One region of the Mesorhizobium sp. WSM4848 genome, then DNA from elsewhere that is predicted to be linked to it. Evidence: predicted binding sites of a transcription regulator. Region 1 holds the regulator's gene; each other region holds the start of a gene.

Region 1 (5,179 bases):
AGCCACGCGGCCCGCCACCCATGAGCTGGAAGGTGGCATCGAGCGGCGCGACGGTGCGCCCGCTCGTCATCAGCCACGCCATGCCGCGCCAGATCAGCAGGCCGCCCAGCGTCACGATGAAGGCCGGAACCTCGAGATAGGCGATGATGAAGCCCTGAAGCGCGCCGATGATGAGGCCGAGCGCCACGCCGGCAGCCAGTGCGATGACCCATATCCAGGGATTTCCAAGCTGGAATCCCATGACGCGGATGAGGAATTCTGCTTGCGCAGCGCCCATCACCATGCCGATCACCCCTTCGACGGAGCCGACCGAAAGATCGATGTTGCGCATCACGATGACCAGCACCATGCCGGTCGCCATGATCGCCACCGAGGACGTCTGCACCGACAGGTTCCAGAGATTGCGCGGCGTGAGGAACAGCCCGCCCGACAGGATGTGGATTCCAACCCAGATGACCAGCAGCGCGCCGACCATGCCGAGCATGCGAATGTCGAGCTCGGTTGCCTTGAGGAAGCGGCCGAAGGGGCTGAGCTCGGATTCCCGCGCCCGATCGACAGCTGTATCCGTGGCCGGCGTGTTGGAAGTCGTTTCGGTCATGATGTCCTCCCACCGTTGCCGTCTGCCGCGGATGCCGGAAGCAGCTTAGAAATTACCCGCGAGACGCGGAAAAACAACTCTTTGAAAAAACGCCGCGGCGTGAAGCCGCGGCGTTTCAGGTTTTTTGGCGAAGGCGGATCAGTTGCAGACCGGGACAGTGCCCGCCGCCGCGCCGGCGCAGACCTCTTCCTGCTTGATCCAGCCGGCATCGATGACGACGTTGAGATTGTCCCTGGTGATGGCAATCGGCGTCAGGAACAGCGACTTGACGACATTGCCGCCCGGCGTGGTGAAGTCCTTGACGCCGGCAATGTCTGTCATCTGCTTGCCGTCGGCCAATTGCGAGGCGATCTCGGCGGCATTCTTGCCGAGCTCGCGCGCGTCTTTCCACACCGATACGGTCTGTGTGCCCAGCGCGATGCGATTCAGCGCGGCATGGTCGCCGTCCTGGCCCGAAACCGGGACGGATCCGGCCAGGCCTTGCGCCGTCAGCGCCGCGACGACACCACCGGCGGTGCCGTCATTGGCGGCAACCACCGCATCGACCTTGTTGTCGTTGGCAGTCAGGAACTGTTCCATGTTCTTCTGGGCGTTGGCGGGAAGCCAGCCGTCCGTATAAGCCTCACCGACATTCTTGATCTTGCCGCTGTCGATGGCATCCTTGAGCACTTCCATGGAGCCGGCGAACAGGAAATCGGCATTCGGGTCGGCGCCCGAGCCCTTGATGAAGACGTAATTGCCTTCCGGCGCCACCTTGAACACTTCGCGGGCCTGCATGCGGCCAACTTCCTGGTTGTCGAAGGTCAGATAGAAGACGTCCTTGTTCTCGATCAGCCGGTCATAGCCGACGACCGGAATGCCTTCGTCCAGCGCCTTCTGCACCGCCGGACCGATGGCCGAGGCATCCTGCGCAAGGATGATCAGCGCGTTGGCGCCCTGCGAGATCAGGCTCTCGACGTCGGTCAGCTGCTTGCCGGGATTGGACTGTGCGTCAGCGGAAATATATTTGTCGCCGGCGGCCTCGATCGCCGCCTTCATGGCGGCTTCGTCGGTCTTCCAACGCTCTTCCTGGAAGTTCGACCACGAAACGCCAATGACCTTGTCCTTGGCCTGCGCGGCCGACGCGAGCGTCAGCGACATGGCGACCCCCGCCAGAATGGCGGCTGCGAATCTCTTCATGATATTCCTCCCTGCGCCGCGTAGGGCGCGACCAACTGGCCCGAAGGCCGGCACAAAGGCCTCTATTTTTTCGAGCCTCGAAAAAATACTGGTCCAACGCCGAAGCCCTGTCAACACCAATTCTGGCGGATTTTGATGTCCTGTTTGGCTTTTTTTCGAGGCTCGGAATAAATAATGACAGGCCCTTCTGCTTCTGCCAGTATTTGTCGGACATTACCGACGGCTTCCGATTCATGAGCGGCCGCGGCGATGAGGAGAAGCAAAAATGTCGGTCGGAATCCGCCATGACGATCTGCGCCGGCGCAACCGGGCGATGGTGATTTCGGCGGTACGCCGCGCAGGCCAGCCGTCGCGGACCGAGATCGCCGCAACCACCGGCCTCAGCCATTCGACCATATCGGCGATCTCTTCCGACCTGATCCAGGAAGGCATCCTGGCCGAGAGCAAGGCGAGCGAGACGGTTTCGCTGAAACGCGGCCGACCGCAGGTCGGCCTCAGCCTCAATCCGCAAGCCGCTGCGGTGTTGACCGTCGTGTTGTCGCTGAATTTCCTGTCGGTCGCCGTCATCGATTATGCCGGACAAGTGGTCGCCGAGGAACAGCGCCGGCTGGACACGCTGACCATGTCGCGCGACGCGCTGATCGGCGAATGTGTCGCCATCGTCCGGCGCCGGCTCGAAGATCCCGACCTCGATGTCCAAAGCGTCGCCCGCATCGCGCTGGCGATCCAGGGCATCACCGATTCCCATGCGCGCGCCATGTTGTGGTCGCCGATCACGCCGCAGACGAACATCGCCTTCGCCGACATTCTGGAACGCGAGTTCGGCATCCCGGCCATCATGGAGAACGACAGCAACATGATGGCCGTGGCGCTGCGCTGGCGCCACCCGGATCGCTACCGCGATGATTTCATCGCCATCCTGCTCTCGCACGGCATCGGCATGGGGCTGGTGCTGAAGGGCGAATTGTTCACCGGCACCCACTCCTCAGGCGGCGAATTCGGCCACATGATTCATCGGCCGGGCGGCGCGCTTTGCCGCTGCGGGCGGCGCGGCTGCGTCGAGGCCTATGCCGGCAACTACGCCATCTGGCGCAACGCAAGGCAATTGAGCGAGAACGCAGAGCCGGTCGCCGATGTCAGCGACGCCGAGATGCGGGCACTGGCGGCCCGGGCGCGCGAGACGGACGGACCGGAGCGCGAAGCCTACCGCAAGGCCGGCGAAGCGCTCGGCTTCGGGCTCGGCAGCCTGTTCGCGCTGATCGATCCGGCGCCGGTGGCCATGGTCGGCGCCAGCGCTGCCGCCTTCGACCTGATCGAGCCGGCCCTGCGCGAGGCCATCGCCCAGACCGCCGGCGGCCAGCATTCGGGTTCGATTTCCTTCGACACCGAGCCGAACGAGCTGCCGCTGATCCGCGAAGGCTGCGCCATGCGCGCGTTGACCTTCGTCGACCAGGAGGTTTTTGCGCCCGGCGCACAAGGCAAGTCCGGCACGATCAGGAGAGACGTGGCCTGAGTCCGAACGAGGACTCAGCCATTCGCAGGCCGGCCTCACCTGAATATCAGCTAGTCTTCCCTGATCGCGTAGCCAGCGCCACGGATGGTGCGGATGACATCGGGCATGCGACCATTGTTGACCGCCTTGCGTAACCGGCCGACATGGACGTCCACCGTGCGCTCGTCGATGTAGATCGTCTCGCCCCAGACATTGTCGAGCAACTGACTGCGCGAGAAGACCCGGCCCGGGTGCCGCATCATGAATTCGAGCAGCCGGAATTCGGTCGGCCCGAGCCGGATCTCGCTCTTCTTGCGATAGACCCTGTGCGATTCACGATCGAGCATGATGTCGCCGACCTTGAGCACGCTGGACAGCACTTCCGGCTTGGCGCGGCGCAGCAGCGCCTTGACCCTGGCCATGAATTCCGGTGTCGAGAACGGCTTGACCAGATAGTCGTCGGCTCCGGTCGAAAGGCCGCGCACCCGGTCGCTCTCCTCGCCGCGCGCGGTCAGCATGATGATCGGCAGCCGCTCGGTTTCGGGACGCACCCGAAGGCGCCGGCAAAGCTCGATGCCGGAAACCGCCGGCACCATCCAGTCGAGCACCAGAAGATCGGGCACGTTCTCCTGCAGCCGGATTTCGGCCTCGTCGCCGCGCGTCACCACCTCGACCTGATAGCCTTCGGATTCCAGATTGTAACGGAGGAGGACGCCCAGCGGCTCTTCATCCTCCACCACCATGATGCGCGGCGCGATCATCGGCCGGTCACTCCTGTCATGTCGCCGGCGCCGACATCGTCGTTTCGTCGAGCTTCGGGCGATCCGCCGGCAATTGCTGCCCGGTCACGACAAAGTAGGCGTTTTCGGCGATGTTGGTGACATGATCGCCGATACGCTCGAGATTCTTGGCGCAGAACAGAAGATGCGTGCAGGCGGTGATGTTGCGCGGATCCTCCATCATGTAGGTCAGGAGTTCGCGAAAAACCGCCGTGTATTTCACGTCGATCTTCTGGTCGTCGGCGCGCAGTTCTTTCAACGCGCCGGCATTGCGCGACACATAGTGCTCGACCACGCCGCGGAGCTGCACAAGAACGAGATCCGCCATCGTGTCGATACCGTGCGACAGATTACGCGGCGTGGCGCTCTGCCCGACTGCGCTGACCCGCTTGGCTATGTTCTTGGCCAGGTCGCCGATGCGCTCGAGATCGCCGGCCATGCGGATTGCGCCAACCACGGCGCGCAGATCTTGCGCCATCGGCTGCCGCTTGGCGATCAGCGTGATCGCACTATCGTCGAGTTCGCGCTGCCGCGCATCCATGATGGCGTCGTCCGAGACGACGCGCTGCGCCATCGCATTGTCTGATGCAAGCAACGCGCGGATCGAGGCTGCGACCATCGCGGCGGCGAGCTCGTCCATATCGCGGATCAGCCTGTCGATGTGCTCCAGTTCCTCGTCGAAAGATGCGACGGTGTGTTCACCCATGATACTGTCCTCGTGTTCGAAATTCGCCGCCGGACCGCTCAGCCGAATCGGCCGGTGATGTAGTCCTGGGTGCGCTTGTCGTCGGGGTTGGTGAACATCTTGTCGGTCGCGCCCTCCTCGACCAGATAGCCGAGATGGAACATCGCCGTGCGTTGCGACACGCGCGCTGCCTGCTGCATCGAATGGGTGACGATGACGATCGTGTAGTTCTGGCGCAGTTCGTCAATCAGTTCCTCGACGCGGGCGGTGGCGATCGGATCGAGCGCCGAACAGGGCTCGTCCATCAGGATCACTTCCGGCGATACGGCGATGGCGCGCGCGATGCACAGGCGCTGCTGCTGTCCGCCGGAGAGACCGGTGCCCGACTCGAGCAGGCGATCCTTGACCTCGTTGAACAGGCCGGCCTTCTTCAGGCTCGATTCAAC
Region 2 (5,179 bases), on a different contig from region 1:
GAGGGCATCGGCATGGCTACGCCGGGGCAACGCTATCGGCCGAGCTCGCGACCCTTTCCAGACATACTGCCGCCCATCGAATACGCACCTGGCGACCATGTTCGCAAGGTCGACAGCGATGGCTTCATCAGCTTCAAGAACCGGCCATGGCGCATCAGCAAAGCCCTGCGCGGCGAACCGGTCGCCCTTCGCGCCTCCGACCAGGACGGCATCTTCAGCCTGTACTACTGCGCCTATCGGATCACCACCATCGATCTGCGACTAACACTAACCGACAGACAGATCAGTCAGACCCCTCGACGAGGCTGTCACTTGCCCCAGCAAACCGACCTCATGATGTGTCCACCATGTCTCCGAACACCTGTCCACCTTGTCCCCGGTACAAACAGGGCCCTGTGGGGGGAGATGTCCGGCAGGACAGAGGGGGGCGCTGTCCCGCCAGCCTATCGAGCTCTCATCGCCGATCGCCAACTTCCGGCGGGTTCCAGCCATAGAGCCAGTCGAGATCGGCCGCGAGCCTTTCCGGCGAGCGCCACTTCAGGAACAGGTTGCGCGCGACGGCCACCGGCCCCGCTGCATGCCAGGCGAGCCGGTTGACGGCACCGCGGCGGGCGACCTTGGCGATGCGCGGGCGCCGCACCTTTTCCCAGGCGGCAAGCGCGCTCCCGGGATCGGCAGGCGAGGCGGCGACAAAGCCGGCAAGGGTTGCGGCATCCTCGATCGCCATCGCCGCGCCCTGCGCCGCAAACGGCGTCATCGCATGCGCCGCGTCGCCGATCAGGGCGATGCCGGCGGGCGTCGTCCATGGCTGTGCTTGGTCGACCGTATGGATCGGCCATGCGGTCCACGGGCCGGCGTCCTCGGCAAGCCGGGCCAGTGCTGGCGCCGTGCCACGCATGGCGCCGGCGAGGATATTGGGGTCGGCGTGGCCCGACCAGCCCTCGGCGATGATCTCGTCCCTGGTGAAGGCGGCCAGGTTGAACGCCGTGCCGTTGCTGACCGGATAGGTGACGAGGTGGAAGCCGGGATGCAGGAAGGTGGTCACGCAATTGGCGGCGCCGACCGCCGCAACGGCTTCTCCCGCGACGCTGTCTGCACTGATCGTAGCGCGCCAGGCAAGCTCGCCCGAAAACCGGCTTTTGGCCGGAAGCCCGCCAAAAGCGCGGATCGCTGACCAGACACCGTCGGCGCCGATCAGCAGAAAGCCGCCGGCTTCGACTGTCTTGCCGGCAATCTCGACTGTAGCCGTGGCATAGCGCGGTCCCGTGGCGATGCCGCCGACGCGCGCGCCGGTGACGAGACTGATGTCCGGCTGTTCGGCAAGGCGCGCCATCAGCGCGTCTTGCAGGTCAGCCCGATGAGCGACGAGATAGGGCGCCTGCCAGCGCCTTTCGGCTGCTTCGCCAAGCGGCACCCGCGCCAGCTCACGCAGCGTGGCGGCGTCCTTGAGCACGACCGCCTCCGGCCGCACCGCCGCCGGCAACAGCCGGTCGAGCACGCCGAGCTGGCGAAGGATGCGCGTCGCGTTGGGCGAGAGCTGGATGCCGGCGCCGGCCGCTTCGAGGCGCGGCGCCTGTTCGAACAGCCGCACCAGATAGCCGCGCTCGGAAAACGCCAGTGCCGCGGTCAGTCCGGCGACGCCGGCTCCGGCGATAACGACCTGCCGGGACCGGGTGTCGTCCATGGGATGGTGTGCGCGTCAGGCGGCCTGGTCGATATACAGGCATCCGGCAGGCTGCGTTTCCGTCGCCTTCAGCTTTGGCGAATAGCGAAAAAGCGTCGAGCAATAGGGGCAGACCTTTTCATTGTCGTCGCCCATGTCGAGAAACACATGCGGATGGTCGAAAGGCGGGTTGGCGCCGGTGCACATGAATTCCTTGACGCCGATGTCGATTGCCGGATAGCCCGCATCGTTTTGGAAATGGGGAATCGAACCGCCTGCCATCGTCGTCTCCTGCATTTGCCGCATGACCGCGGAGCATGCGCAAAATCAAAATTCCACCGCGTCCCTGGCGCGTCCAAAGGAGGCGCCACGCTGCAGCCTGGATTCACGCCCAAAGGACGCGCCGCGCTGTAGCCTGGATTGCATCTGGATCATAAGCTGTCTCTTTGCAAGATCGATGAAATCAAACTGTCGTAAAAGCCTGTCACAGGATAAGCTAAGCCGGTTAAGGCATGGCCCCGAAAATCGAACTCGGTTCGCTGGGGATCATGCATGGCTTATGAGTGGTAGAGCGTCTTTGCGCGTCCGGAAAGACGCGCCACGCTGTGGCCAGCGGGTGCGAAACGAGCAGGAACCATGAACGAACTAAAGCCGGTGCAGAGCGAATTCACCACTGTCGAGGTGGCGAGCCCAGAGGGCGGCAACCCGGACCGGTTCGTCAACCGCGAGTTTTCCTGGCTGCAATTCAACCGCCGCGTCCTCGAGGAATCGCTGAACGCCAATCATCCGCTGCTCGAGCGTGTCCGTTTCCTGTCGATTTCGGCTGCCAATCTCGACGAGTTCTTCATGGTCCGTGTTGCCGGTCTCGCCGGCCAGGTTCGCGAAGGCATCACGCTGAAGAGCCCGGACGGCCGCACCCCCGAACAACAGCTGGAACAGTTGCTGCGCGAGGTCGAGCGCCTGCAGGAGGACCAGCAGAAGAGCCTATCCGCGCTGATGCTGCTGCTCGACAAGGAGGGCATCGAGAGCATCAGCCGCGATGCGCTGACCAAGGACGAGAAGACCTGGCTCGAGGATCATTTCCAGGAGCAGGTGTTTCCGGTGCTCACACCGCTTTCGATCGACCCGGCGCATCCGTTCCCGTTCATTCCCAATCTCGGCTTCTCGATGGCATTGCAACTGCGCCACCGCAGGAATGGCGAGGAGATGAGCGCGCTGTTGCGTCTGCCGGTGGCGCTGAAGCGCTTCATTCGCTTGCCTGACCGCAAGCGTCATGTCCGCTTCATTCCGCTAGAAGAGGCGGTCGGGCTCTATATCGGCAAGCTGTTCCCCGGCTACGAGGTCAAGGGCTCCGGCACGTTCCGCATCATCCGCGACAGCGACATTGAGGTCGAGGAGGAGTCGGAGGATCTCGTGCGCCTGTTCGAGACGGCGCTGAAACGTCGTCGTCGCGGCTCGGTCATCCGTATCGAATTCGATAAGCTGATGCCGGCCGAACTGCGCGAGTTCGTCGCCGGCGAGCTTGGCGTCTCGTCGAGCCGCATCAGCGTGCTCACCGGTCCGCTGGCGCTCAGCCAGATTTCCGAGATCGTCGCCATCGCCCGCGACGATCTCAAGTTCAAGCCCTACAATCCGCGCTTTCCCGAACGCATCCGCGAGCACGGCGGCGACTGTTTCGCCGCCATTCGCGAGAAGGACATCATCGTTCATCACCCCTACGAATCCTTCGACGTGGTGGTGCAGTTCCTGCGCCAGGCGATGGCCGATCCGGAAGTGGTGGCGATCAAGCAGACGCTCTATCGCACTTCGAACGACAGCCCGATCGTGCGCGCTTTGGTCGACGCGGCGGAGGCCGGCAAGTCGGTGACCGCGCTGGTCGAGCTCAAGGCGCGTTTCGACGAGGAAGCCAACATCCGCTGGGCGCGCGACCTCGAGCGCGCCGGCGTTCAGGTCGTGTTCGGCTTCCTCGAACTGAAAACCCACGCGAAAATGTCGCTGGTGGTGCGGCGCGAGGACGGCAAGCTGCGCAACTATGTGCATCTCGGCACCGGCAACTACCATCCCGTCACCGCGCGCATCTACACCGACCTGTCCTTCTTCACCACCGATTCGACGATCGCCCGCGATGTCGCCCAGCTGTTCAACTTCATCACCGGCTACGCCGAGCCGACCGAGGAGATGCGGCTGGCCATCTCGCCCTTCACGCTGCGCAAACGCATCCTCAGGCACATTTCGGACGAAATTGCCCATGCGCTGGACGGCAGGCCGGCCCGCATCTGGATGAAGATGAATTCGCTGGTCGACCCGATCATCATCGACGCGCTCTATGACGCCAGCCGCGCCGGCGTCGAGATCGATCTCGTCGTGCGCGGCATCTGCTGCCTGAGGCCCCAGGTGCCGGGCCTGTCGGAAAACATAAGGGTCAAGTCGATCGTCGGCCGCTTCCTCGAACACAGCCGCATCTATTGTTTCGGCAACGGCCATGGACTGCCGTCGGACGGGGCGGTCGTCTACATCTCATCGGCCGATTTGATGCCGCGCAATCTCGACCGTCGCGTCGAAACCATGGTGCCGATCACCAATCCAACGGTGCATGAACAAGTCCTCGGCCAGATCATGCTGGGCAACATCATGGACAACCAGCAAAGTTTCGACGTATTGGCTGACGGAACCTCCCGGCGCGCCACGCTCGAGGAGGGCGAGGAACCGTTCAACGCGCAGGAATATTTCATGACCAATCCGAGCCTTTCCGGACGCGGCGATGCGCTGAAATCGCATGCGCCCAAGCGCATCGCGCAGTTCAAGCGCCGCAAGAAAAACGCCGCAGCGACCGGCTGATGATTTCAACGTCCCAGGGCCGGCTTCAGGACCGCCGTCCGCTGTCCATCATCGACATCGGGTCGAACTCGATCCGGCTTGTCGTTTATGAGGGGCTGGCGCGCTCGCCGACCACGCTGTTCAACGAAAAGATGCTGGCCGGCCTCGGTCGCGGCATCGTCTCGACCGGAAAGCTCGATCCCGAGGCGGTGACCCGCTCGATGGAGGAGTTTCGGCGTTTCCGCGCGCTGTCCGAGCAGGCCGGCGCCGAGCGTATGTATGTGTTGGCGACCGCCGCCGCCCGCGAGGCGGTCAACGGCCCCGATTTCATCCACCGCGCCGAAGATGTGCTCAAGACCGAGGTCCAGGTGCTGAGCGGGCGCCAGGAAGCCCACTATTCCGCACTTGGCGTCATTTCCGGCTTCCATCCGGCCAACGGCATCGCCGGCGACCTCGGCGGCGGCAGCCTCGAACTGGTCGACGTCGACGGCGAGGCAATCGGCGACGGCATCACGCTGCCGCTGGGCGGCCTGCGCCTGCAGGACATGGCCAAGAACTCGCTGCCCCAGGCGGCAAAGATAGCGCGCGACGAACTCGCGAAGGCAAAGCTGCTGAAAGGCGGGCAGGGCAGGCCGTTCTATGCCGTCGGCGGCACCTGGCGAAACCTCGCTCGGCTGTACATGGAAATGACCAGCTATC
Region 3 (5,179 bases), on a different contig from region 1:
ATCTGGAAACGGCTGCCGCCCAGAGCCGAGACGAGGAAACCGCCAATGATGGAAGTGTAGAGCCCGCGCTCCGGAGACACGCCCGATGCGATCGCGATCGCCATCGACAGCGGCAGCGCCACGATGGCCACGGTCAGTCCGGCGATGGCATCGGCCTTGAAGTGCGCTGATGTGTAGCCTTCGCGCAGCACCGTCGCCAGCTTCGGCGTGAACAGTTCGGAAAATGTCGGCTGCGCCGGTTGATGAATTGCCCGCTGGGTTCGATCCATGGACTGCCTTCCGCTCCTGATGCATACCGCCAAAAAGTGCACAGCGGCCACGCATAAAACCAAGCAGGCGAGATCGTCGGCAGGACTGTCGGCGGTCGCCGTCGCGACTCTATTTCGGCTCAGCCTGGCGGGTTCTGCGGCACGACCGGCTTGAGTCGCACCCCCCTGCCGCCGCGCTCGCTGGCCTGGTTCTCGCCGATCAGCTCCACGCCGGCCTCGTCGAGGGCCTGGATGACCTTCATCAGCGTATCGACCACGCCCCTGACCACGCCGTCGCTCGCTTCCATCCGCTGAATGGTTGGAAGCGAAACCCCGGCGCGCTCGGCGAGCGTCTTCTGATCGATGCCGGCCAGCGCCCTTGCGGCGCGCATCTGCGCGGCAGTGATCATCGGCTAAAAACCCCGTCTGAGTCTGCATTCCCATGTATAATACCATCATTATGACGGTTCAAGCATCATCATGCACATGTCAGACATGCACATGGCCTGGTTGCATCCTGGCGAGCCTGCGCCTGCTGGACCAGCACGCCCCAGCCGCCGCAACAATGAGGAGATTAGGCGAATCATCGTTCGGAACGGGGCGGTTCAGGCGCCGGCGGTCTGCCCGCGCCATCGCTGGAACGCCCATGCTACCAGCCAGCACAGCATCGCCCAGGCGAAGCCGGCGCACCAGCCGGCCAGCACGTCCGACGGCCAATGAACGCCGAGATAGACGCGGCTGATGCCGACCAGCAGTGTTGTCAGCACGGCAAGTGCCAGCACATAGATCCTGGTCGTTCGCCCAGGCAGGAAACGGGACGCCATGCTGCCCAGCGTCAAATATGTCACCGCCGACAGCATCGCATGGCCGCTTGGAAACGAAAGCGTCGCCACGTCGGCGAGATGCGAGACCAGGTCGGGGCGCGGCCGATCGATTCCGAGCTTCAGCGTACTCGACAGGGCCTGCCCGCCAGCCACCGCGACGAAGACTAGGAACGCTGCTCCCGGCTTGTGGATCAGCAGCAGATAGACGATCACCGCCACAGTGATCAGCCCGAGCACGATGGCGCTGCCGAGGCTGGTGATATCGCGCATCGCCCCTTCCAGCCATGGCGGTCCGATCGGATTGTCGGGCTGTCCCGCTTCACGGAAGGCGAGCATGATTTCCGTGTCGAAGGCGTGCGGTGTGGTGTCTCGCGCCACCTCCATCAGTTCCTCGAACCCCCACAGTCCGCCGGCGATGACCAGTCCGGCCAAGAGCACCGGGAACTCGATCCAGTTGAGCAGCTTGTTCGCGGTATTCTTCATCGGGCCAATCGTCCTACAGCGCCGCGCGTCCTTTTGGACGCGCAAAGGACGCTGTAGCACTTTGATTTGGCGCATGATCCTTTCCGAAAATCGATTCCGATTTTCGGGGTCATGCGCAGTTACAGTTTTTGCAGATAGGGTCCGAGCGTGATCAGCGCCACCGCTGCGACGGCGAGCACGATGCCGGTGGCCTGCAACGAATCGACGCGCTCGCCGAAGAACACCAGTGCCACTACGTTCACCGACACCAGTTGGATCACCGCCGACAGGCTGAACGACACCGACATGCCGAATTCACGGATCAGCCTCAGCATGATCAGATTGCCCAGCGAATAGAGCGCCAGAGTCAGAACGATCTTGCCGAGGCTCGGCGCCAGTCCCCATTGCTTGGCCGCCGTCGCCGCCAGCAGGAAGATCACCGTCGAAATGCCGAGCTGCCCCAGTCCCCAGAAACTCACTTTTTTGTCCCTCTCGACGCAGTACTTCCGCGCCTGCCGCAGATCTTGTTTCCGAAGCGTCGGTCGCGGTCAAGCGGCCTGATCAAAGACATGAAATCGGGCTGGAAATTGGCCGGGAACGTCATCAAACTGTGATCTGCTGGCGATACGCGGTCAGTCAAGCAACACGCTCCAGCCATCCCAAAGAGCCAGAGGCAAGCCCCCATGACCGAACATCGCTCCGCCGACGCCCATTTCCGCACCATCCTGCTCGAGGAAAACGATGGGCCAGGAACCAATCCCACCGACAACCAGACGATGGGCGAAATCATCGCCGCGCGATTCTCGCGCCGTGGTTTTCTGCAGGGATCGCTCGCGGCAACCGCCATCGCCGCCACCGTCAGCCCGCTCGCGCTGATCCTCGCCGACGATGCCCGCGCCGGCGGCGGCTCGGTCTTCAGTTTCGACGAGGTTGAGGCAGGCGTCGACGACAAGCACCATGTCGCCGCCGGTTACGACGCCGACGTGCTGTTGCGCTGGGGCGATCCGCTGTTTGCCGATTCGCCGGACTTCGATCCGACAAAACAGTCGGCGGCGGCCCAGGAAAGGCAGTTTGGCTACAACAACGACTATGTAGGCTTTATCCCGATCGACGGCTCGGCCGAGCATGGCCTGCTGGTGGTCAACCATGAGTACACCAATCCGCATTTGATGTTCCCGGGCCTTGTCACCATCGTCGATGGCGAGGCCAAGCAGGCCCCACTGAGTAAGGAACAGGTCGACATCGAGATAGCCGCGCATGGCGGCACCATCGTCGAAATTCGCAAGGTATCAGGCAAATGGCAGGTGGTGCGCGACGGCAAGCTCAATCGCCGCATCACCGCCAACACCGAGATGGCACTGTCCGGCCCCGTCGCCGGCCACGACCGGGTCAAGACCAGTGCCGATCCGACCGGCACGAAGGTCTTCGGCACCATCAACAATTGTGCCGGCGGCGTGACGCCCTGGGGCACCTACGTCATGGCCGAGGAAAACATACACGGCTATTTCTCGGGCGAGTTGCAGGAAGGCCACAAGGAAGCCGCCAACTACAAGCGCCTGGGGATTCCCGAAGGCGCCTATGAATGGGCTGCGCATTACGACCGCTTCGACATCGGCAAGGAGCCGAACGAGCCGAATCGCTTCGGCTGGGTCGTCGAGGTCGATGTCAACGATCCGACCTCGGTGCCGCGGAAGCGCACTGCCATGGGCCGTTTCAAGCATGAGGGCGCTGAATCGATCGTCGCCAAGGATGGCCGCGTCGTCTTCTATCTCGGCGACGACGAGCGCTTCGACTATGTCTACAAGTTCGTCACGGTCGGAAAGTTCAACGCCGAGGACCGCGCCGCCAACATGGATCTTCTCGACGACGGCACGCTCTATGTCGCCAAATTCGCCGAGGACGGTTCGATTGAATGGCTTCCCATCGTCTTCGGCCAGGGCCCGCTGACGGCGGAGAACGGCTTTGCCAGCCAGGCAGAGGTGCTGATCGAGACGCGCCGTGCCGCCGATCTGCTCGGCGCCACCAAGATGGACCGCCCCGAGGATATTCAGCCCAACCCGACGACCGGCAAGGTCTACGTCATGCTGACCAACAATTCGAAGCGCAAGGCGGAGCAGGTCGACGCTGCCAACCCGCGCGCCGAAAACGCCTTCGGCCACATCATCGAGATTGTCGAGGATGGTGGCGATTTCACTGCCACCAAGGGCAAGTGGGAAATCATGTTGAAATGCGGCGATCCCTCGGTGGCCGAAGTCGGCGCTACCTTCTCGACTGCGACGACCGCCAATGGCTGGTTCGGCATGCCGGACAATTGCGCCATCGATGCGGCCGGCCGGCTCTGGGTCTCGACCGATGGCCAGGGCCCGAAGGCGACCGGCCGCACCGATGGCCTGTGGGCGGTCGATACCGAAGGCGAGGCGCGGGCGACCTCGAAGCTGTTCTTCCGCGTGCCGATCGGCGCCGAACTCTGCGGTCCGCTGTTCACGCCCGACGATCAGACCGCCTTCGTCGCGGTCCAGCATCCGGCCGATGGCGGCGAGGACTGGGAGGCTTTTGGCCGTCCCTCCTACTATGAGGACCCGTCGACCCGCTGGCCTGACTTCAAGCCCGATATGCCGGTGCGGCCATCGGTCGTCGCCATCACCAAACAGGGCGGTGGCAAGATCGCGGTCTAGGTCATCTCGCTCCAAGGTCAAGGCCGATAGATCGTGAAGGAAAGGAGGGGTTTCGGCGCGACCGAAGCCCCTTCTTGTTTCCGTGTCCAATTGCTCAGCGTGCTGTAAGCCGGTCAGGTCCGCAGCCGGTAGCCTGTTCTGAAGATCCACGCGACGATCGCTATGCAGATAAGCAGGAAAACCACGGTCATGCCGAGGCTGATGCCGATCGAGACGTCGGACTTGCCGTAGAAACTCCAGCGAAAGCCGCTGACCAGATAAAGGACAGGGTTGAACAGCGTCACCGTGCGCCAGGTGCCGGGCAGCATGTCGATCGAATAGAAGCTGCCGCCAAGGAAGGTAAGCGGCGTGATGATCAGCAGCGGTACCAGCTGCAGTTGCTCGAAGCTCCTCGCCCAGATGCCGATGATGAACCCGAACAGGCTGAAGGTCACCGACGTCAGCATCAGGAAGGAGAACATCCAGAATGGATGCTCGATGGTCAGCGGCACGAACAGCGACGCGGTCCCCAGGATGATCAGGCCGAGTATGATCGACTTGGTCGCCGCACCCCCGACATAGGCGATGATGATCTCCAGATAGGACACCGGCGCCGACAGCAGCTCGTAGATCGAGCCGACAAATTTCGGGAAATAGATGGCGAAGGAGGCGTTGGAGATCGACTGCGTCAGCAGCGACAGCATGATCAGCCCCGGCACGATGAAGGCGCCGTAGCTGATGCCGTCGATCTCGGTGATGCGCGAGCCGATGGCCGAGCCGAAGACGACGAAATAGAGCGATGTCGAGATGACCGGCGAGACGATGCTCTGCAGCACGGTCCGGAAAGCGCGCGCCATCTCCATCTTGTAGATCGCCCAGACTGCTCGCGGGTTCATGCGTCCCTCCTCACCAGATTGACGAAGATCTCCTCGAGCGAGCTGTTTTGCGTGTCGATATCGCGAAACTGGATGCCGGCCGTCTCAAGGTCGCG
Region 4 (5,179 bases), on a different contig from region 1:
ACGGTCCTCGTCGATCTCGACGCGCGACAGCCAGTCGACGGCGGTGGCGCGGATATTGCCATAGTGGCGGTCGCCGACCGCCATCAGCCGCTCGCCGACATTGGCGCCGGCCGACACCGTCATGCGCAGCCCGTCGGTGGGATTCTGGTGGACAAAACCCCAGTCGGTGCGCATCAGGAAGCGGCGCTCGGCCTCGCTCATGCGGTAAAGCTCGCGGAACTGGCCGTCGCGCATGCGGTAACTGGCGGTGCCGGAGCTCGGCAGCAATCTGGTCGACAGGCAGTTGAGCAGCGTCGTCTTGCCGGATCCGGATTCGCCGACCACAGCCAGCACCTCGCCCGGCCAAAGGTCGAAGCTGACGTTTTCGCAACCAATGCGCGAGCCGTAGAATTTTGACAGCGCTGAAACGCGCAGCAGCGGCTCGTCGCTCATTGCGCTGGCTCCATCGTCTCGGGCGCAAGGTGGCCGCGATGGCCTCGCTCGCGCCGTTTCTCGCAATGGTCGGTATCGGAGCAGACGAACATGTGGCCACCATGGTCGTCGAGGATGACCTCGTCGAGATAGACGTTCTCGGCTGCGCACAGTGCGCAGGGCTGGTCGAAGGTCTGCACCTCGAACGGATGGTCCTCGAAGTCGAGGCTGATCACGTCGGTGAAAGGCGGCAGCGCATAGATGCGCTTTTCGCGGCCGGCGCCAAACAGCTGCAGAGCCGGTGAACGGTGCATTTTCGGGTTATCGAACTTCGGCGTCGGCGACGGGTCCATCACATAGCGACCCTCGACCTTGACCGGGTAGGCGTAGGTGGTGGCGATGCGGCCGTGCCTGGCGATGTCTTCGTAGAGTTTTACATGCATGAGGCCGTATTCCTCCAGCGCATGCATTTTCCGCGTTTCCGTCTCGCGCGGTTCGAGGAAGCGCAGCGGCTCGGGGATCGGCACCTGATAGACCAGCACCTGGCCCGATGTCAGCGGATGTTCGGGAATGCGGTGACGGGTCTGGATGATGGTCGCCTTGGCCGTCTCGGTGGTGACGGCGACATTGGCGACCTTCCTGAAGAAGGCGCGGATCGAGACGGCATTGGTGGTGTCGTCGGCGCCCTGGTCGATGACCTTCAGCACATCGTCGGGGCCGATGATCGAGGCGGTGACCTGGACGCCGCCGGTGCCCCAGCCATAGGGCATCGGCATTTCGCGCGAGGCGAACGGCACCTGATAACCGGGAATGGCGATGCCCTTGAGGATCGCGCGGCGGATCATCCGCTTGGTCTGCTCGTCGAGATAGGCGAAGTTGTAGGTGGCGATATCGGTCGGTTGTGCGGTCATTCCGCGGCCTCCCTTTTTTCTTCCATCTTGCCGCCGTTCTCGCGGGCGTCATGCTCGGCGCGCATGCGGCGCACCAGATCGAGCTCGGCCTGGAAGTCGACATAGTGCGGCAGCTTGAGGTGCTCGACGAAGCCGGTCGCCTGGACATTGTCGGAGTGCGAGATGACGAACTCCTCGTCCTGGGCCGCGGCGACGACGTCTTCGCCGAATTCGGTTGCACGAAGCGCGCGGTCGCATAGCGCCATGGCCATCGCCTTGCGCTCGCTCTGGCCGAAGACGAGGCCGTAGCCGCGGGTGAATTGCGGCGGCGCCTTGGCCGAGCCCTTGAACTGGTTGACCATCTGGCACTCGGTGACACGCGCAGAACCGAGCGGTACGGCGAATGGCAGCTCCGGCACGTCGAGTTCCAGCTCGACCTCGCCGATGCGAACCTCGCCGACGAACGGATGGTTGCGGGCATAGCCGCGCTGGGTGGAATAGCCGAGCGCCAGCAAAAAACCCTCGTCGCCGCGTGACAGCGCCTGCAGGCGGATGTCGCGCGCCATCGGAAATTCCAGCGGCTCGCGGGTGATGTCGCCGGGGATATGGTCCTGCGGCATGTCGCCGTCGGGTTCGATCAGGCCTTCGCGGGCGAGGATGGCGGAGACACGCGGCATGGCGTCCGCGTCGCTGGCGCGCTGCAGCGGCTCGGCGACATCGCCGCCGGCGGCAAGCTCGGGATCGAGCAACCTGTGCGTGTAGTCGAAGGTCGGGCCGAGCAACTGGCCGCCGGGAAGATCCTTGTAGGTCGCCGATACGCGCCGCTCGACCAGCATCGCGCCGGTGTCGATCGCCCTGGTGTAGCCGAAGCGCGGCAGCGTGGTGCGATAGGCGCGGACCAGGAAGATCGCCTCGATCATGTCGCCGCGCGCCTGAACGATGGCCAGCGCCGCCAATTCACGGTCGTAGAGCGAACCTTCGCTCATCACCCGGTCGACGCCGAGCGCCAGCTGCTCGACGATCTGGTCGAGGCGAAGCGCCGGCACGGAACGGTCGCCGCGGCGGCGGTCGGCGAGCAGGGCGTGGGCGTTGGCAATGGCCGCTTCACCGCCTTTTACCGCGACATACATATCACGCCTCCATCGTCTTGATGCGCGTCGTGCGCGGCAGGCAGGCAACGCCTTCCGGGGTGGCGAGGATAATGTCGACACCACGCGGAAAACGCTGATTGTTCTGCTTCCATTGTTCGACGAAGTGGCGCGGCATCTGCGCCGGCGCGATTGTCACGGTTGTTTCGATGCCAGGACCTTCGAGCAGCAGCGGGGCGCCTGAGACGAGATCGCTCACCTGCAGGATCAGCGTCGTCGAGCGGTCGGGATAGTCCTGTGTGCCTTGTGAGAAGCCGTCGAGCGCCATCATCTCGGCCGGCGTGGCGATCAGCGCGAAATGCGCATCGGCTGGCGTGTGGGCCAGTGCCGCGCCGCTGTGGAAGCCGAGCCAGGATCTCACCGTCGCTGGAGCCTGCAAGGCGGGGTCGAGCCAGAGCAGCGTGTCGTTGTCGCACAGCGCCAGCGCGATGGCGCCTGCAATGGCCGACAGCGGCGCTGGCGGGCGGGCAAAGACCGGCAGGGGCTGCAGGGTGCCCGGCCGCGCCATTGCGTCCATCACGGCGCGGAACACCGTCTGGGCGTCGAACACCGGATCGGCAAAGCCGCCCTCGATCGCTTCCGTTGCGATGCCCATCAGTCTTCTCCGCGTACCATGGTGAAGAAATCGACCTTGGTTGCCGCCGTCTCGGCGCGCCGCCGTTCACGTGCGCTGGCCAGTGCGGCCTGCAGCGGTGCAATGAGTTTGGTCTCGACCTCGCGGCGCATGGCAGGGTCCTGCCAGAGCGCGTCGGCGATAGCCGCCAGTTTTGCTTTCTGCTTGTCACGGCCCAGCGCGTAGCAGTGGCCGACCTGTCCGGAGGCGAGCCGAACGGTGGCGCGGGTGACCGTCGCCTCGCCAACGTTGAACGGCGCGCCGCCGCCGCCGATGCGGCCGCGCACGGTGACCAGGCCGGTCTCGGGGCCGCGCAGGAGTTCCGCCTCAGAAGGCAGGCCGGCTTCGTTCCACAGGCGGACGATATCGTCGCCGGTCGATTGCGCCAGCGTTGCCATGACGGTCTTGCGCTCGGCCTGATCGCGCGCTTCCTGTCCTCGCATGGTTAACATTCCCTTGCATCGAAAATTTGTCGATTGATATAGACAACTATACAAATTATATCTATTTTCTAATGCGTGTCCATGACGTGTGCGTGACATGGGCAAAAAGATTGGGGCAAGAAATGATCGGGCAGCAGATTGCCGGCAGCATAGAGCGGCGCAGCGGCGTCTCGCTGTGGCGGCAGATCGCCGACCAGATCTTGCAGTCGATCGCCGTCGGCGACTTTGCCGAGAATGCTGCGCTGCCACCGGAAGTTGCACTGGCCGAGCGCTATGGCGTCAACCGCCATACGGTGCGCAGCGCCATCGCCGCGCTGGTGCAGGATGGCGTGCTCAGGGCCGAACAGGGGCGCGGCACTTTTGTGCTGTCGCGCAAGCGCCTGTCCTATCCGATCGGAGCGCGCACCCGTTTTTCGGAGGGCCTGCAAGGGCAGGCGTCGGAGCGTCGCAGCGTGCTGCTCGAATCGGCGGTCGAGCCGGCCAGTCGGCGCGTCGCCGAAGGTCTGGGGCTTGCCAGGGGTTCTGTTGTAATACGCCTCGAGACCCGCGGCGAAGCCGATGGGCAACCGGTCTCGCGTGCCACCGGCTGGTTCGACGCGGGACGCTTCGCCGGCATCGATGCCGCCATGGCCGAAACCGGATCGGTGACCGCCTCATTCCAGCGTTTCGGCATCGGTGACTATCTCAGGCAATCGACGGTGTTGTCGGCCCGCCACGCGGACGCCGCAGACCTTGCCGATCTTAATCTGCAGCCCGGCGCCATCGTGCTGGTCACGGTCGCCGTCAACGTCACGCCGGACGGCCAGCCGATCCAGTTCGCCGAAACCCGGTTTCCGGCTGAGCGGGTCGAGCTCAAGATATCGGCGCTTTAAGTCCGGTTCATCCGACCTGGATGACGGCCTTGATCAGTCCGGATTTCGCATGCGCCCAACGGGCGAGGTCGCGCGGCGTCTCGCCAAGCGTCGTGCGATGGGTGACGAGCTTTGCCAGCGGCACAGCACCATCGCGGATCGAGGCAGCGACATGGTCGAAGTCGACGCGCAGAGCGTTGCGGCTGCCGATCAGCGTCATCTCGCGCTTGTGGAATTCAGGATCGGAAAAGACGATGTCGTCCTTGACGACGCTGACCAGGACCAGCGTCCCGCCATGCGCGACATGGGCGAAGGCTGACTGGACGGACTGGGTGCTGCCGGTGGCATCGAAAATCACGTCAAAACCTTCGCCGCCGGTCGCCTCCCGCACCAGATCGGTCGCAGACTGCCGTGAACCATCGAGGGTGGCGAAGCCGAGTTCGCTTGCGGCAAAACCCAGCCTCTCGGCACTCATGTCGAGCAGCGTCACGTCGAGACCGGCGATGCGGGCAAACAGCGCCGTGCCGAGGCCGATCGGCCCGGCACCGATGACCAGCGTGCGCGCGCCGGGGGCAGCCAGCGAGCGCCGCACGGCATGCGCCCCGATCGCCAGGAATTCGACGGCGGCGGCATCGGCCAGCGACAGGCCGTTTGCCGGATAAAGATTTTGCGCCGGCACCAGGATCCGTTCGCACATGGCGCCGTCGCAGTGGACGCCGAGCACCTCGATCCTGACGCAGCAATTCGGCTTGCCTTGACGGCAGGCGATGCATTTGCCGCAAGCGAGATACGGGTTGATGATCACCGGGCCGCCGACGGCCAG

Evidence for each region. The regulator PhoB, encoded in region 1, activates phosphate uptake and scavenging genes when phosphate is short. The targets are predictions, from matches to a motif close to TGTCATNNANCTGTCAT.
Region 2: the regulator PhoB is predicted to act here: its motif matches at 2,122-2,138, upstream of AC0L16_RS32115 (RNA degradosome polyphosphate kinase).
Region 3: the regulator PhoB is predicted to act here: its motif matches at 2,133-2,149, upstream of AC0L16_RS31210 (PhoX family protein).
Region 4: the regulator PhoB is predicted to act here: its motif matches at 3,587-3,603, upstream of phnF (phosphonate metabolism transcriptional regulator PhnF).

Annotation. Positions count from the first base shown of each region.
Region 1 covers NZ_JBVVPX010000030.1:26,006-31,184, reverse strand. Annotated here, with positions in the region: gene AC0L16_RS24005 (sugar ABC transporter permease) at 1-598, opposite strand, end outside; gene xylF (D-xylose ABC transporter substrate-binding protein) at 737-1,777, opposite strand; gene AC0L16_RS23995 (ROK family protein) at 2,043-3,290, shown strand; gene phoB (phosphate regulon transcriptional regulator PhoB) at 3,341-4,030, opposite strand; gene phoU (phosphate signaling complex protein PhoU) at 4,047-4,754, opposite strand; gene pstB (phosphate ABC transporter ATP-binding protein PstB) at 4,793-5,179, opposite strand, start outside.
Region 2 covers NZ_JBVVPX010000059.1:15,133-20,311, reverse strand. Annotated here, with positions in the region: gene AC0L16_RS32125 (FAD-dependent monooxygenase) at 455-1,684, opposite strand; gene AC0L16_RS32120 (zinc-finger domain-containing protein) at 1,700-1,945, opposite strand; gene AC0L16_RS32115 (RNA degradosome polyphosphate kinase) at 2,300-4,501, shown strand; gene ppx (exopolyphosphatase) at 4,501-5,179, shown strand, end outside.
Region 3 covers NZ_JBVVPX010000053.1:17,553-22,731, reverse strand. Annotated here, with positions in the region: gene AC0L16_RS31230 (SulP family inorganic anion transporter) at 1-269, opposite strand, end outside; gene AC0L16_RS31225 (helix-turn-helix domain-containing protein) at 389-658, opposite strand; gene AC0L16_RS31220 (phosphatase PAP2 family protein) at 854-1,555, opposite strand; gene AC0L16_RS31215 (hypothetical protein) at 1,675-2,013, opposite strand; gene AC0L16_RS31210 (PhoX family protein) at 2,218-4,209, shown strand; gene AC0L16_RS31205 (ABC transporter permease) at 4,323-5,084, opposite strand; gene AC0L16_RS31200 (ABC transporter ATP-binding protein) at 5,081-5,179, opposite strand, start outside.
Region 4 covers NZ_JBVVPX010000039.1:51,018-56,196, forward strand. Annotated here, with positions in the region: gene phnK (phosphonate C-P lyase system protein PhnK) at 1-432, opposite strand, end outside; gene AC0L16_RS27935 (alpha-D-ribose 1-methylphosphonate 5-phosphate C-P-lyase PhnJ) at 429-1,322, opposite strand; gene AC0L16_RS27940 (carbon-phosphorus lyase complex subunit) at 1,319-2,431, opposite strand; gene phnH (phosphonate C-P lyase system protein PhnH) at 2,433-3,044, opposite strand; gene phnG (phosphonate C-P lyase system protein PhnG) at 3,044-3,505, opposite strand; gene phnF (phosphonate metabolism transcriptional regulator PhnF) at 3,628-4,377, shown strand; gene AC0L16_RS27960 (zinc-binding alcohol dehydrogenase family protein) at 4,385-5,179, opposite strand, start outside.